One region of the Peribacillus sp. NPDC097224 genome, then DNA from elsewhere that is predicted to be linked to it. Evidence: predicted binding sites of a transcription regulator. Region 1 holds the regulator's gene; each other region holds the start of a gene.

The links. The regulator LexA, encoded in region 1, represses DNA repair genes until DNA is damaged. The targets are predictions, from matches to a motif close to CGAACATATGTTCG.
Region 2: a site for LexA is predicted at 1,520-1,533, ahead of ACIQXR_RS01440 (Y-family DNA polymerase). Genes of this name have one in related genera too.
Region 3: a site for LexA is predicted at 2,040-2,053, ahead of recA (recombinase RecA). Genes of this name have one in related genera too.

The regions. Positions count from the first base shown of each region.
Region 1 covers NZ_JBIWDK010000012.1:36,764-41,056, reverse strand. Annotated here, with positions in the region: gene ACIQXR_RS18360 (peptide MFS transporter) at 1-851, opposite strand, end outside; gene ACIQXR_RS18355 (GlsB/YeaQ/YmgE family stress response membrane protein) at 1,605-1,841, shown strand; gene ACIQXR_RS18350 (hypothetical protein) at 2,013-2,300, opposite strand; gene lexA (transcriptional repressor LexA) at 2,493-3,116, opposite strand; gene yneA (cell division suppressor protein YneA) at 3,276-3,587, shown strand; gene ACIQXR_RS18335 (YneB family resolvase-like protein) at 3,600-4,256, shown strand.
Region 2 covers NZ_JBIWDK010000001.1:280,305-284,597, forward strand. Annotated here, with positions in the region: gene ACIQXR_RS01430 (DUF3221 domain-containing protein) at 1-480, shown strand, start outside; gene ACIQXR_RS01435 (NlpC/P60 family protein) at 537-1,196, opposite strand; gene ACIQXR_RS01440 (Y-family DNA polymerase) at 1,593-2,852, shown strand; gene ACIQXR_RS01445 (YolD-like family protein) at 2,878-3,210, shown strand; gene ACIQXR_RS01450 (iron-sulfur cluster biosynthesis family protein) at 3,313-3,636, shown strand; gene ACIQXR_RS01455 (alpha/beta hydrolase) at 3,683-4,293, opposite strand, start outside.
Region 3 covers NZ_JBIWDK010000005.1:19,901-24,193, forward strand. Annotated here, with positions in the region: gene rny (ribonuclease Y) at 1-508, opposite strand, end outside; gene recA (recombinase RecA) at 851-1,894, opposite strand; gene ACIQXR_RS11275 (competence/damage-inducible protein A) at 2,244-3,476, opposite strand; gene pgsA (CDP-diacylglycerol--glycerol-3-phosphate 3-phosphatidyltransferase) at 3,493-4,077, opposite strand; gene ACIQXR_RS11285 (helix-turn-helix domain-containing protein) at 4,252-4,293, opposite strand, start outside.

The DNA of each region.
Region 1 (4,293 bases):
GTTTTCGGACTACGGTACATCACAATAAAATACATAGTAGGAATTAGAATTCCAAGGATACCAACAAGCCCGATGAAGCTATTAAGTGTTAAGAGACCATTTGAGATAGCGATTGCACAAATGATGACAATAATTAAAATAGCTAGCCCGATCTTAGTATAAACAGATTTCTTTTCATTTGATGCCAAAGGATTGACAGGAGCTATTCCAGCAAGTCCAAGATTTTTTTTCTTTGTAGCCATGAAGACGATTAATCCAATAAACATACCAACGGCTGCAATGCCGAATCCAAGGTGGAAATTGTACTTCATTCCAACTGTTCCGACAATAAGCGGAGCAATGAATGCACCCGTGTTTATTCCCATGTAGAATATGCTGAAACCAGAATCTCGACGGTTATCGTCTTCTGCATATAGCTCCCCAACAATACTAGATACATTAGGTTTTAAAAGACCTGTACCTATAACGATTAGTATCATGGAAACGAAGAACATGGAAATGCTGCCCGGTATCGCAAGTGCAATATGACCAAGCATAATCAATATACCGCCGTAAAAAACGGCTTTCGATGTTCCGAAAATCCTATCGGCAAACCAGCCACCAATAATTCCGGACATATATACTAAGGATCCATAGATGGATACAATGGCTAGAGATGTTTTTTCATCAAGACCTAATCCACCTTTAGATACCTCATAATACATATAGTATACAAGAATGGCCTTCATACCATAATAGGAGAAGCGCTCCCAAAACTCCGTGAAGAAAAGAGTGAATAGTCCTTTAGGGTTTCCGAAAAAACCTTTTTGAGGAATGCTATCCAAAATTTTCTGTTTATTTATTGATGACATACATTCTCCTCCTTTTATTATTGTATAATAACTTTTCTTAGAGCTCTTGTAAAGAATATTTAGTGTATTTTAATAATAGTTCTTAATAACCTGTGTTTATTTTCCATTTTAGTAAAATGCAGGACTATCGAAATAGTATAATTAGGTAAGAAGGTATATATTAGAGCCCTTTAATCACTTTGGATTGAAAACGCACCGTTCATTTGATATATAATCCATTAAGTAAATGATTTGGGGTTTCGAATTGCAAGAACCTTCAACAAGTTATGAAAATCCAATTTTAAATGGTTGTGTAGAAAAAATGATGATGAATAAAGGTTGAAATATTAAAAAAGTATGGTAGGAAATAGTGTAAATAATTGAAAATAGGAATATTGTCATATCGACAAAGGAAGCCAAAATACTTATTCTAGTATAGAAAGCAATTTAATTGTTTTCTTTTTTACCATGTGGTGCCGCCAGATAATTGCAGTTATCTGGCGGCATTTATTATTATAACCAAATAATAATTTTCAACCATTCTTACTGGATGGTTTTCTTTGTGGTAGGGAGAACGGAAGATCAAACACTAAAGGCCACCCTTTTTAGGGCGGCCTTTTATAGTACCTATATAGGTAGAAGTATATAAGCAGCCGATAAGTTTATTGCCTGAGGAGCTTAAAGTGATTTTCATTAGTCACAAGTCTGTTCTATTAATAAAAAAATTTCATAAATTTTAGAGAAAGGAGGTGGTTATTTTTGGAGCTAATTTGGATGTTAATTGTTGGTGGAATAATTGGATGGCTGGGAAGCCTGATTTTAGGAAGGGATATGCCGGGTGGAATTATTGGAAATATCATTGCTGGATTTGTTGGAGCATGGCTTGGTACTGCAATTTTAGGGCCAATCGGACCTGAAACAGAAGGGTTTTACATTGTGCCTGCGTTACTGGGTGCCATAATTGTAGTGTTCATTGTATCCATTATCATGAGAAATACAAGATGGAGGTAGAAAGCAGAGGGTACACGATTGAATAAATTTTCCAGAATCACGTGTAGATGGTTTAGAGAAAGCTGATCTATATGTGTCCATTATTGCTTGAAAATGCTGTTCAACAATACTGGACAGTTTTTTTGCGTAAAAAAATAGAGGTTTTCGATCGAAGGATCCATCAGTGTTTACTCAATCCGAATGATTATCAGAGTTCCTAAAGGATACGAAAGCTGTTTTAAGTGCGGCGTAATTACCGATACTGGCGTATCCGTAAAACCATCCCATAAAAATCCCGGTAGTCAAGTGATGCCGATGGCTTATGAATATAGAAATGATTAAACCAAGACATAAAGCAATAGTGGGTACGTAACTTCGGGGGATAGGAAAGAGAAACTTTATAATTTGGGTCAAAATCATGATAGTTGGGATAGCCATTACAGCATCCCAAAAATTCGTATGTATCGTCGGAAAATCCATAGTAACACCACTTTCAAAAAGAAATGTCTATTGAACTAATTTCACCGGATATAAAAGAATTATACCTTGTTTATTTGACTTGGTTTGTTATTCAATGCTCTCTAGTAAAATATTATAATATTGCTTCTGTCATATACATAGGATGAAATACATAGACTTAAAACAAATAAAAAAAGCGCAATTTGTGCGCTTTTAGTGAATTTGCCTATATAGCCCGATCACTCTTCCAAGAATGGTTACATCTCTTAGAATGATAGGTTCCATATTGGAGTTTTCTGGCTGAAGCCGTATGTAATCCGGTTCCTTAAAGAATCGTTTAACGGTGGCTTCATCATCTTCCGTCATGGCCACGACGATATCTCCGTTATTGGCATTGCTTTGTTGTTTTACAATGACATAATCTCCATCATGAATTCCCGCTTCAATCATACTTTCACCCATAATTTCAAGCATGAACACATGATCATCATGTGGAACCATACTTTCAGGAAGAGGGAAGTATTCCTCTATGTTCTCGATGGCAGTTATCGGCATACCTGCGGTTACTTTTCCGAGAAGTGGTACGTTAACTACGTTTGTTTTTGGAATGTTATTAGATTCTTCTATATTTAAAATCTCAATGGCCCTTGGTTTAGTCGGGTCGCGTCTGATTAAGCCTTTGCTTTCCAAACGAGATAAATGTCCATGTACAGTCGAACTTGATGCAAGTCCCACAGCTTCGCCAATCTCTCTAACGGAAGGTGGATAACCTTTTTGACGAACTTCATCTTTTATGAAATCAAGAATATCCTGCTGCCGTTTTGATAGTTTAGTCATATACGCACCTCTTCTCTATAATTCTTTGCTATATTATAGCATGGCTCCACATGCTATACAAACATAAGTTCGAATTTGGTTGTTGACTGAAACAAACGTTCGTATTATAATTCAATCATCAACCAAAAACGAACGTACATTCGCTATGGAGGGATATTAATGAAGACATTTTGCAAAAATAATATTTATACGATTCTATTAGCAGGATTTGTATTTATCTTGTCTATTTTATTCTCTTTCACATTAGATAGTAATCAAAATAAGGATTTCCTTTCGATTGAAATTAACGAAGGTGATACTATATGGGAGATTTCAGAAGAATATGGTCAAACCGAATTGACAAAAAAAGAATTCATTGGTTGGATAGAAGAGTATAACGGTGTAAGGGCGGATACTATTAAGGCAGGTCAAATCATTGTCATACCAGTTGAAAGTGAAAAAGTAGTCCAAAGTTTGGCTAGTAAGCAGTAAAGGTAGGTTCATATGAAAGCAGTCATCTATTGTCGGGTAAGTACAGAAAAAGAAACACAGGAAACCTCGCTAGCTAGGCAGGAAGAGGAATTAGTGAAGTTAGCAGAACATAATGACATGGAAGTCGTTTCAATAATAAGAGAGCAGGCAAGTGGTTACGAACTGAACCGTGACGGGATATTTGACATGCTTGATCTTTTTAAGACAAAAGAAGCGGATGTTCTCTTGATTCAAGATGAAACTAGGTTGGGAAGAGGAAATGCTAAAATTGCCTTGTTTCATGTTGTACTTAAAGAAGGAGTGAAGATTTTCACACTTTCTCATGATGGTGAATTAGAGTTATCGGACTCTGATGCCATGGTTATCCAAATTGTTGGTATTGTAGAAGAATATCAACGTAAACTACATAACCTGAAAATTAAACGTGGTATGCTTAGGGCCGTTGAAAATGGCTACCGGCCCCAGAAAAACCTGAAGAACCAAAGAAACTCCACTGGCAGGGATCGTAAAGAAGTACCCATAGAAGAAATTGTGAAACTGCGTTCGAATGGATTAACTTTTGCGGAGATTGCGGCAACACTGAGAGGCTTTGGCTATGAAGTGTCAAAAGCAACGGTACACCGCAGATTCTTGGAATACCAGCAAGGTACACCGAAGAATCAATCATAGAACTTGTAATTTCACTTTTTTTTTAATACCATGTCAA
Region 2 (4,293 bases), on a different contig from region 1:
GGAAGCTGTCAATCCTTCTCTGAAGAGCAACCCCATAAGTCCATTGGCAAGGGAGAAGAAGGATTCATTACAGATTTAGATGATAAGCGGATTCTGATAAAAGGGACGTATTACAAGGTGAAAAATCATACGTATATACAAGATGAACATGGGGCAAAGCTCAGTTATTCAGACTTGGCAATCGGGATGAAAGTTAAACCATGGTACGGTGGAGAGGTCGAAGAATCATTTCCTTCGAAAGCGGATGCAGAATTGATACGGATTTTAAAGGATGAAGAGAGTCTAGAAGAGCAAAAGGCCGTAACTGCTGCACTTGAGCATGTGACTAAAGCTCCTAGTCAGCGTTTCATGGTTCTTGAAATCATTCATTTCCCTTCCGAGCATGTATACAATATTGAAATGATGAATCGCTCCAACTTGGACGCATCATTTACTGTGACCGTAGACGATTCTACTGAAGAAATCTTATATCTAAAATAATAAGGGGGCAGAATCAAATAGATTCTGCCCTGCTTTGTTTTAACCTCATGTTTTTTTTATAAAGTTTTTGCACCCAGGTATTTTGGCGCCCAATAGGAGTTATTCATATCGGTGATGGTAATTCCTTTAGAAGAGGAAGCATGAATGAACTGATTGTTTCCAATGTAGATTCCAGCATGGGAAACACCCGTCTTTCCAGAAGAAGTATCAAAGAATACAAGATCGCCTTTTGATGGCGTTGATACTTTCAATCCGGTATTCCCGTAAAGCTGGGATGTTGTCCGTGGTAGGGTAATTCCTTGTGATTTTTGGAATACATAATAGATGAACCCCGAACAGTCAAATCCTGCTGGTGTCGTGCCAGCCCATTTGTATGGCGAGCCTATCAATGTTTTTGCATAATTAATCATGCTTGTATTATTGACATTATAAACACCGAGCGCATTGAAGGTATTTCTTCCTGCAATCCCATCGGCAGTCAATCCTTTAGCTTTTTGAAAGTTTTTTACGGCAGTTGTTGAATAGGTTCCGTAGTAAGTAGTCGATGAACCAGTATATGTGAAATAACCTTTAGTTTTTAATAGGGTCTGTAGTTGTTTGACATCACTATGTGTCATTCCGGGTCTGAGGGTTTGATCTCCAATATTTGCAAACGCCTGAAGTGGCGTCAGCATTAATGCAGAAGCAACAGCAGCTGAGGCAATCCATTTCTTCATGTATCTCATTTCCTCTCTCTATCTCTCTATTTTTCTTTAACAATATTATCCTACAATACCATTGTGACAATCAAACCAGTTTTTGATTACATTTTCATTACAAAAAATAAGTAGTAATACTTAGTGAAAATCAGCGAAATCGTTTTTCTTAAATAGTAAAAGGGTTAAAAGACTCGGTTCCCCTTTTAGGCAAGATACCAACTAATTATATTTATAAAAACTAGTTGGATATAATGGATTACTTTTAAATTAAAGGGTATTTATGGGTATTTAAAAAGTTCCCATAAATAGGTGGAAATTTGTCATGAAACTTCCATTGAATGCGAACGTTTATTCGTTTAGAATGAGGGATATAATATAAACACGAACATATATTCTGTATAGGGTGAAGAAAAAATGGATTATAGCATGATGCCGAAACAATCAATTATGTGTATTGATATGAAAAGTTTTTATGCTAGCTGCTCAGCGGTCATGCATGGATTGGACCCGCTCGAATGTTATTTGGCAGTGGTGGGTGATAAGAATAGGGAGGGGAGCATTGTGCTTGCGGCTTCTCCAAAGCTAAAGAAGGAATTCGGTATAAAAACCGGTTCCCGGAAGTTTGAGATACCGAAAGATCGACGCATTCTAGTCGTTGAACCCAAAATGGCCACTTATTTGAGAGTTTCGACGGAGATTACGCGCTTGTTTCACCGCTATGTTCCAAAAGAAGCGATTCATGTATACAGTGTGGACGAAAGTTTTTTGAAAGTTGATGGAGCGGCTTCTTTATGGGGGGATGCCTGGAATATTGCCAGGAAAATAAAAGATGACATTGAAAGGGAATTACAGATTCCAAGTGCAATCGGGATTGGGCCGAACATGCTGATGGCGAAGCTTTCTCTTGATCTCGAGGCCAAACATACAGGAATAGCTGAGTGGACATATGAAGACGTACCAGCTAAGCTTTGGCCGATTTCTCCGCTTCGTGAAATGTGGGGGATAGGAAGGAGGGTGGAAAAGACCCTTCATGGCATGGGAATATTCACTGTCGGGCAACTTGCCAATTATGACCTTCAATTGCTTGAAGCGAAGTTCGGGATTATGGGCAATCAGCTTTATCATCATGCCTGGGGAATCGATTTGTCAGATCTCGGGGCGCCGATCATCGAGGGGCAGGTCAGCTTTGGTAAAAGTCAGATTTTACTCCGTGATTACAAGGAAGAACACGAGATCAAGCAGGTTATGGTAGAAATTTGTGAGGAAGTCGGAAGAAGGGCTCGTACCCATAGGAAGGCTGGACGGACGATCAGTCTGAGCATTGGTTATAGTAAGGATGAGTTTGGCGGTGGGTTTCATCGCTCCCGTTCGATTGAGGAACCGACAAATATCACAATGGAATTGTATAAAGTCTGTCTTGAACTTTTTTATGAAAACTATCATAAGCAAAAAACGGTTCGTAGCGTTTCGGTCACACTCTCGAATATTGTGGATGATAATGAGATGCAGCTGACTTTATTTGATGCTTCACGGTGGAAAAAGCGGGAATTGAGTTATACCGTTGACCGCATTCGACATAAATATGGTTCAAAATCACTGTTGCGCGCGGTTTCGTATACGAAAGCCGGGACGGCCGTTTATAGAAGCGGATTGCTTGGCGGGCATAAGGCTTGACAAAGTCGTCAGAGGAGGAAAAAGAATGATTCATGATCGGGGGCGTATCAAATGGACATCCATGATGCTACCGGAACATGTGAAGATGTTGCGGGATTGGGTGGCGGAGGATAGCCATGAAGCAAGACGCATTCTCGATGAACAGCAGTTTGAAGAAATGAATGCTGTGATGGGGGAAGCGATGGAAGAAGGTAGAGAGGTCATGATTGCCTATTATGACAGAACCCGATACCAGCTTTTAATCGGAAGCATTCATTATTATGATGAATGCTTGCAAAGACTTCATATTATTGACCATTTTCAGCAACCACATTATATTCAACTTTCCCATATAGCGGATGTAAGATTGATGGAATAAGAATGGTGGGATTATCCCCATGGATGCACAAGAGTGCGGGAAAAGGACAGGGGTCCTTTCATCGTTTATAATGGGGGAATGGAACGAATAGGGGGAAATGAGATGTACATTGAATGGACAGATAGAGCAGCCGAAAAACTTTCCGATAAAATACAGGGAAAAGAAGGACATTTACAGTTGAAATATGATACAGATGGCTGTGGTTGCGTAGTAAGTGGCGTGACAGCTCTTTGGCTCGTTGACGAGCTTGAGGAGGATAATCAAAAAGTGGAGACCAATGGAGTTCCCCTTTATGTCGAAAAATCTAAAATGATTTTTCTCGATGATATCATGACAATAGACTTTGTGGTCGAAGCAAACTGCTTTCAGCTAAAAAGCCCGAATCAAATCTTGAATCCAAGGATGAGTTACTTTAATAAACTCTAAAAAAAGCAAAGGGAGAATCCCGATAGTCGTGGGATTCTCCCTTTGTCTATTTCAATACAAGCTGTTCGAGAAATTGGTCGATCCGTTCCTCATATTCCTTGGGATTAGCATTATATGATTGTGCGTGAGCCCCGTTTTTTGCGAGGTAAAGTTGTTTTGGTCCTTTTTTTGCTTCATATAATTCAAGTGTCATGGAGGCGGGAATGAAAGTATCAGGTTCACTGTGAATGAACAGCACTGGTTTTTCGATAGTACTAATGAAATCTATCGGTGATACTTCGTTCGTCCAATATCCATCACGAAGTTTGATGAACATGCGCCCAAGTGGAAAGATGGACCAGGTTGGAAAAGGGATTTCCATGCCGATTTGATGTTGAATTTGCTTTTCAAAATTGGAAAATGGACAATCGGCAATATAAAAATCTGCTCCATCTTCAAGCATGCCCGCATATAGAAGAAGGGTCACAGCCCCCATGGATTCACCATGAATGCCGAAGAAAAGATCTGAACCTTTACGTTTTTTTAACTCGTCAATCACGGCTTTCAAGTCGAATTTTTCATAATGTCCATAGCTGCTTGTTTTCCCACCGGAGTCTCCATGACGACGGTGATCGTAGATGACCGCATTGAATCCACGCTTAAGGAAAATGTTCATGT
Region 3 (4,293 bases), on a different contig from region 1:
CATCATGAGCAAGCTCATTTTCTGTTCGATCTATAATGATCGATTTAGCTTCTTCACGAGTCAAACCTGAGACACGTTCAAGCTCCGTTTGTTGCTTGCGTACCGTCTCGTCCACTTTGCTTTCCATCTCTTCAATATGCTGTTGTCTTTGGTTAAGAGACTCCTCTTTTCTCTCTAAAAGGCTTTCACGTTTATCCAACGTTTCATCCTTCCGATCAAGATTCTCTTCTCTTTGCAATAATCGATTTTCTTGTTTTTGTAATTCGTTCCTTCTTTCACGGGATTCCCGATCGGACTCAGAACGAACCTTGTGAATTTCATCTTTTGCTTCCAACAAGGCTTCTTTTTTAAGCGCTTCCGCTTCACGTTTTGCATCCTCAAGGATATGTTCAGCAGAGCCCTTTGCCCCTGCTATTTTACTCTCAAATTTTGATTTGTGAATAAAATAACCAACAACTGCACCGACGATTAGGCCAAGCAAAGTGAAGATGATTGTCATGGGTTCCATCGTTTCACCTCCCCTTGCTATGAACTTTTACATAAAATGTTGAACTGTCGGCAAGTACATTGCACATAAATTCAATATACAGCTCTTAATTTTCAAAATTTTAGTTTGAAAAATTGTAAAATATACATATTAATTGTATAGTTGAGAATTTTTATTGTCAAGCCTTTGTCCCTTATGTATCAAGGTTTATTCTCGTTTTATTACTATGCATAGCAATTATGTATCAGTTTAACATAATTGAGGACTGCAAAACCGCTTTAATTTTTGCAATTTTTCCATTTCAAAGATCTTAAGGAATATAGAAAAGGCCTAAGCATAATTAGCTTAGGTCCTTTCCTACCATCAATCAAGTAGTTCAAGATGCTCCTCTTCAGCCTCTTTCGGGAGCTCAAACTCTCCATCTAGATTATAATGGTCCCTGATTTTTTGTGAGATTTCCTTAGCGATGTCCTGATTTTCTTTCAAGAACAATTTCGCATTTTCCCTACCTTGTCCCACACGCTCATCATTGTATGAATACCACGAACCACTTTTTAGGACGATATCCAGGTCTGCACCCATATCAATGATTTCGCCTTCCTGTGAGATTCCCTGACCATACATGATATCGACTTCCGCTTGACGGAAAGGTGGAGCTACTTTATTTTTAACGACTTTAATCTTTGTTTTATTACCAACGATTTCATTACCTTGTTTTAATTGTTCAGCACGACGCACTTCAAGACGAACAGTCGAATAGAACTTCAAGGCACGACCACCAGGAGTCGTTTCTGGATTCCCAAACATAATCCCGATCTTTTCACGAATCTGGTTAATGAAAATCGCAATGGTATTTGATTTATTGATAGCACCAGAAAGTTTTCTAAGGGCCTGTGACATCATACGGGCTTGAAGACCCATATGGGAATCTCCCATTTCTCCTTCGATTTCCGCTTTAGGAACAAGTGCTGCTACGGAGTCGATAACAATAATATCCACCGCACCACTTCTCACTAACGCTTCCGCAATCTCAAGGGCTTGTTCACCAGTATCAGGCTGTGAAAGCAACAATTCATCAATATTCACGCCAAGTTTTTCAGAATATGCTGGATCCAAGGCATGCTCAGCATCAATAAATGCAGCTGTTCCGCCAGTCTTTTGCACCTCTGCTATTGCATGCAAGGCAACAGTCGTTTTACCTGAACTCTCCGGTCCGTATATCTCAATGACACGGCCTCTCGGATAGCCACCTACTCCCAATGCTACATCCAACGCTAGAGACCCACTCGAAATCGTTGAGATTCTTCGATCGGACTGTTCTCCAAGTTTCATTACAGAACCTTTACCAAATTGTTTCTCAATTTGTTTTAACGCCATATCTAAAGCCGCTTGACGATCACTACTCACTTAAGTTCCTCCTCTATATTCAAATAATCGGCAGTCCGATTAAAGATGTTCTTACGTTAGCCATTCTTTGAGGACAAGGTCAATATCTTGTCTCAAAACCTATCTTAACTATATACTCTTTTTGCTATTTTGCCAAGCAAAAAGTCGAACATTCATTCGTTTTTTTCTTTTGGTTAAATCTTCATGAAAAAGTATTTTGTCTACGTGATTTTACCTTTTTCTTTTAGATATCCGCTAATAAAATGCCTTTTTATTGAATAAACTGTTTTCTTCTTTTCCCTAATTCGACAAAACGAAAACTTCTAAGACATAAAAAAACAGAGCCTTTTAAGCTCTGCTTTTATGTCGCTTATAAACCCCGTAATAAATAATGGCAACCATATTTTACACTTCTTACTCGGTTTTGCGCCCTGCTTCCAGATAAATTCAACTCTTCAAAGCGGGTGTCCCCATCCCGTAAGGAAATGCCAATGAATACAGTACCCACTGGTTTCCCTTCTTGTTCATCGGGTCCTGCCACGCCAGTAAAACTGATACCCACATCCGCATCAAGCTTCTCCCGTACCTTAGAGGCCATTTCCATGGCACACTCTCCGCTCACGACGCCATGAGTTGAAATGGTTCCTTCGCTTACGCCTAGCACATCCGCCTTTGCATCGTTTGTATAGCTGACAATACCGCCTTTGAACACTTTTCCAGCACCTGGTATGGTCGTTAACTGTTCTTGAAACATTCCACCGGTCAAACTTTCCGCCGCCGCGATCGTTAGCTTACGGACCGTTAATTCTTTAACCAGTTCTTTTATCAGCGATGTATTATCACTTCCATAATAATATTGACCGACCCGACTAAGGATTTCCTTCTCCGCTCCCAAAATAAGCTCTTCACACTTTTCTTTAGACGATTCTTTTGCTGTAATCCTTAAAGTCACTTCCCCTTCAGCTGCAAGTGGGGCAATGGTTGGATTGGTTTGGTCTACGAGAAGATCTTCTATCACCGTTTCCAGCTCCGCTTCCCCTATTCCGTAGAAACGAAGAACCTTCGAATCAATTCGTTCATGCTTTTCAAGCCTTTTCATGATTGCTTCATATCCGTAGTTTAAGAACATTGGTTCTATTTCGCTTGGTGGACCAGGAAGCAGCATATATGTGATTCCCGATTTAGCCAAGACCATTCCGGGTGCCATGCCATGGTCGTTTGGCAATACATCACAGCCTTCCAAAACAAGAGCCTGCTTCTTATTATTTTCAGTCATTGGACGACCGCGCTTTTGAAAGTACGCTTCTATGGATTGTAGTGCATCCTCATCAAAGACGAGCTTTTTCCCAATGTGGCGAGAAATTGTCTCCTTCGTTAAATCATCCTTCGTTGGACCAAGGCCACCAGTAAAGACAATTAAGTTAGCCCGTGACTCAGCAATCTCTATGGCTTGTTGCAGACGACGGTCATTATCTCCGACGACAGTATGGTAAAAAACATTGACACCCATTTCAGCAAACTGTTGCGATAAAAACCTTCCGTTTGTATTGTTAATTTGCCCCAATAGAAGTTCAGAGCCTACTGCAATGATTTCTGCATCCATATCAACGACCCCTTCGTTACTTAGAATTAATGAAAGCTTGCTTGTTTTTCACAAAATAATCGGCCCCAGACCATATTGTAAAGATTAACGCAATCCATAGAGCGATATTGGCAAATGGAAGCGAAATAAAAGCAAAGGGCAGGTTATGAAGCAATAAAGCAGATATTGAGACAATTTGTGCCCATGTTTTAATTTTACCCAATTGGTTGGCCGCGACCACTTCACCCGTACCGGCTAAAACCAGTCGTAAACCAGTAACGGCAAATTCCCGACTGATAATGACGATGGCAATCCAGGACTGGCCGTACATTAAATCTAAGTCAACTAAAACAATCAATGCTGCCGAAACTAGTAATTTATCGGCCAACGGGTCTAAAAACTTCCCTAAATCAGTAACCAAATTATATTTTCTTGCAAAATGACCATCAATCCAATCCGTAGTAGAAGCTATGATGAAAAGTATAGCCCCCGCTAGATGTGCCACCGGCAATGTATACTCTCCCCAAGTAAGTGTTCCCCAAGAAAAAGGTACGAGCATGATGATTAAAAAAACTGGAATTAGACAGATTCTTGCTACTGTAATCTTATTAGGCAGATTCAAACTTTTAACCTCCAAAATATACGCTTGCTTTTAGGCAATGCGCTTTCCATCATTGTAATGTGGCCAATGGCCAGGTTTACCTATGTATAATTTACCTCAAAATCATTGATGTATGCCGGTTTAACATGGACATTTTCCATATAGAAAAGAGAAAAATAGTCATCTAAGAGATGACTATTCCGCTTTCGTAAATTGTATCGTAACCAATTGCGTAGT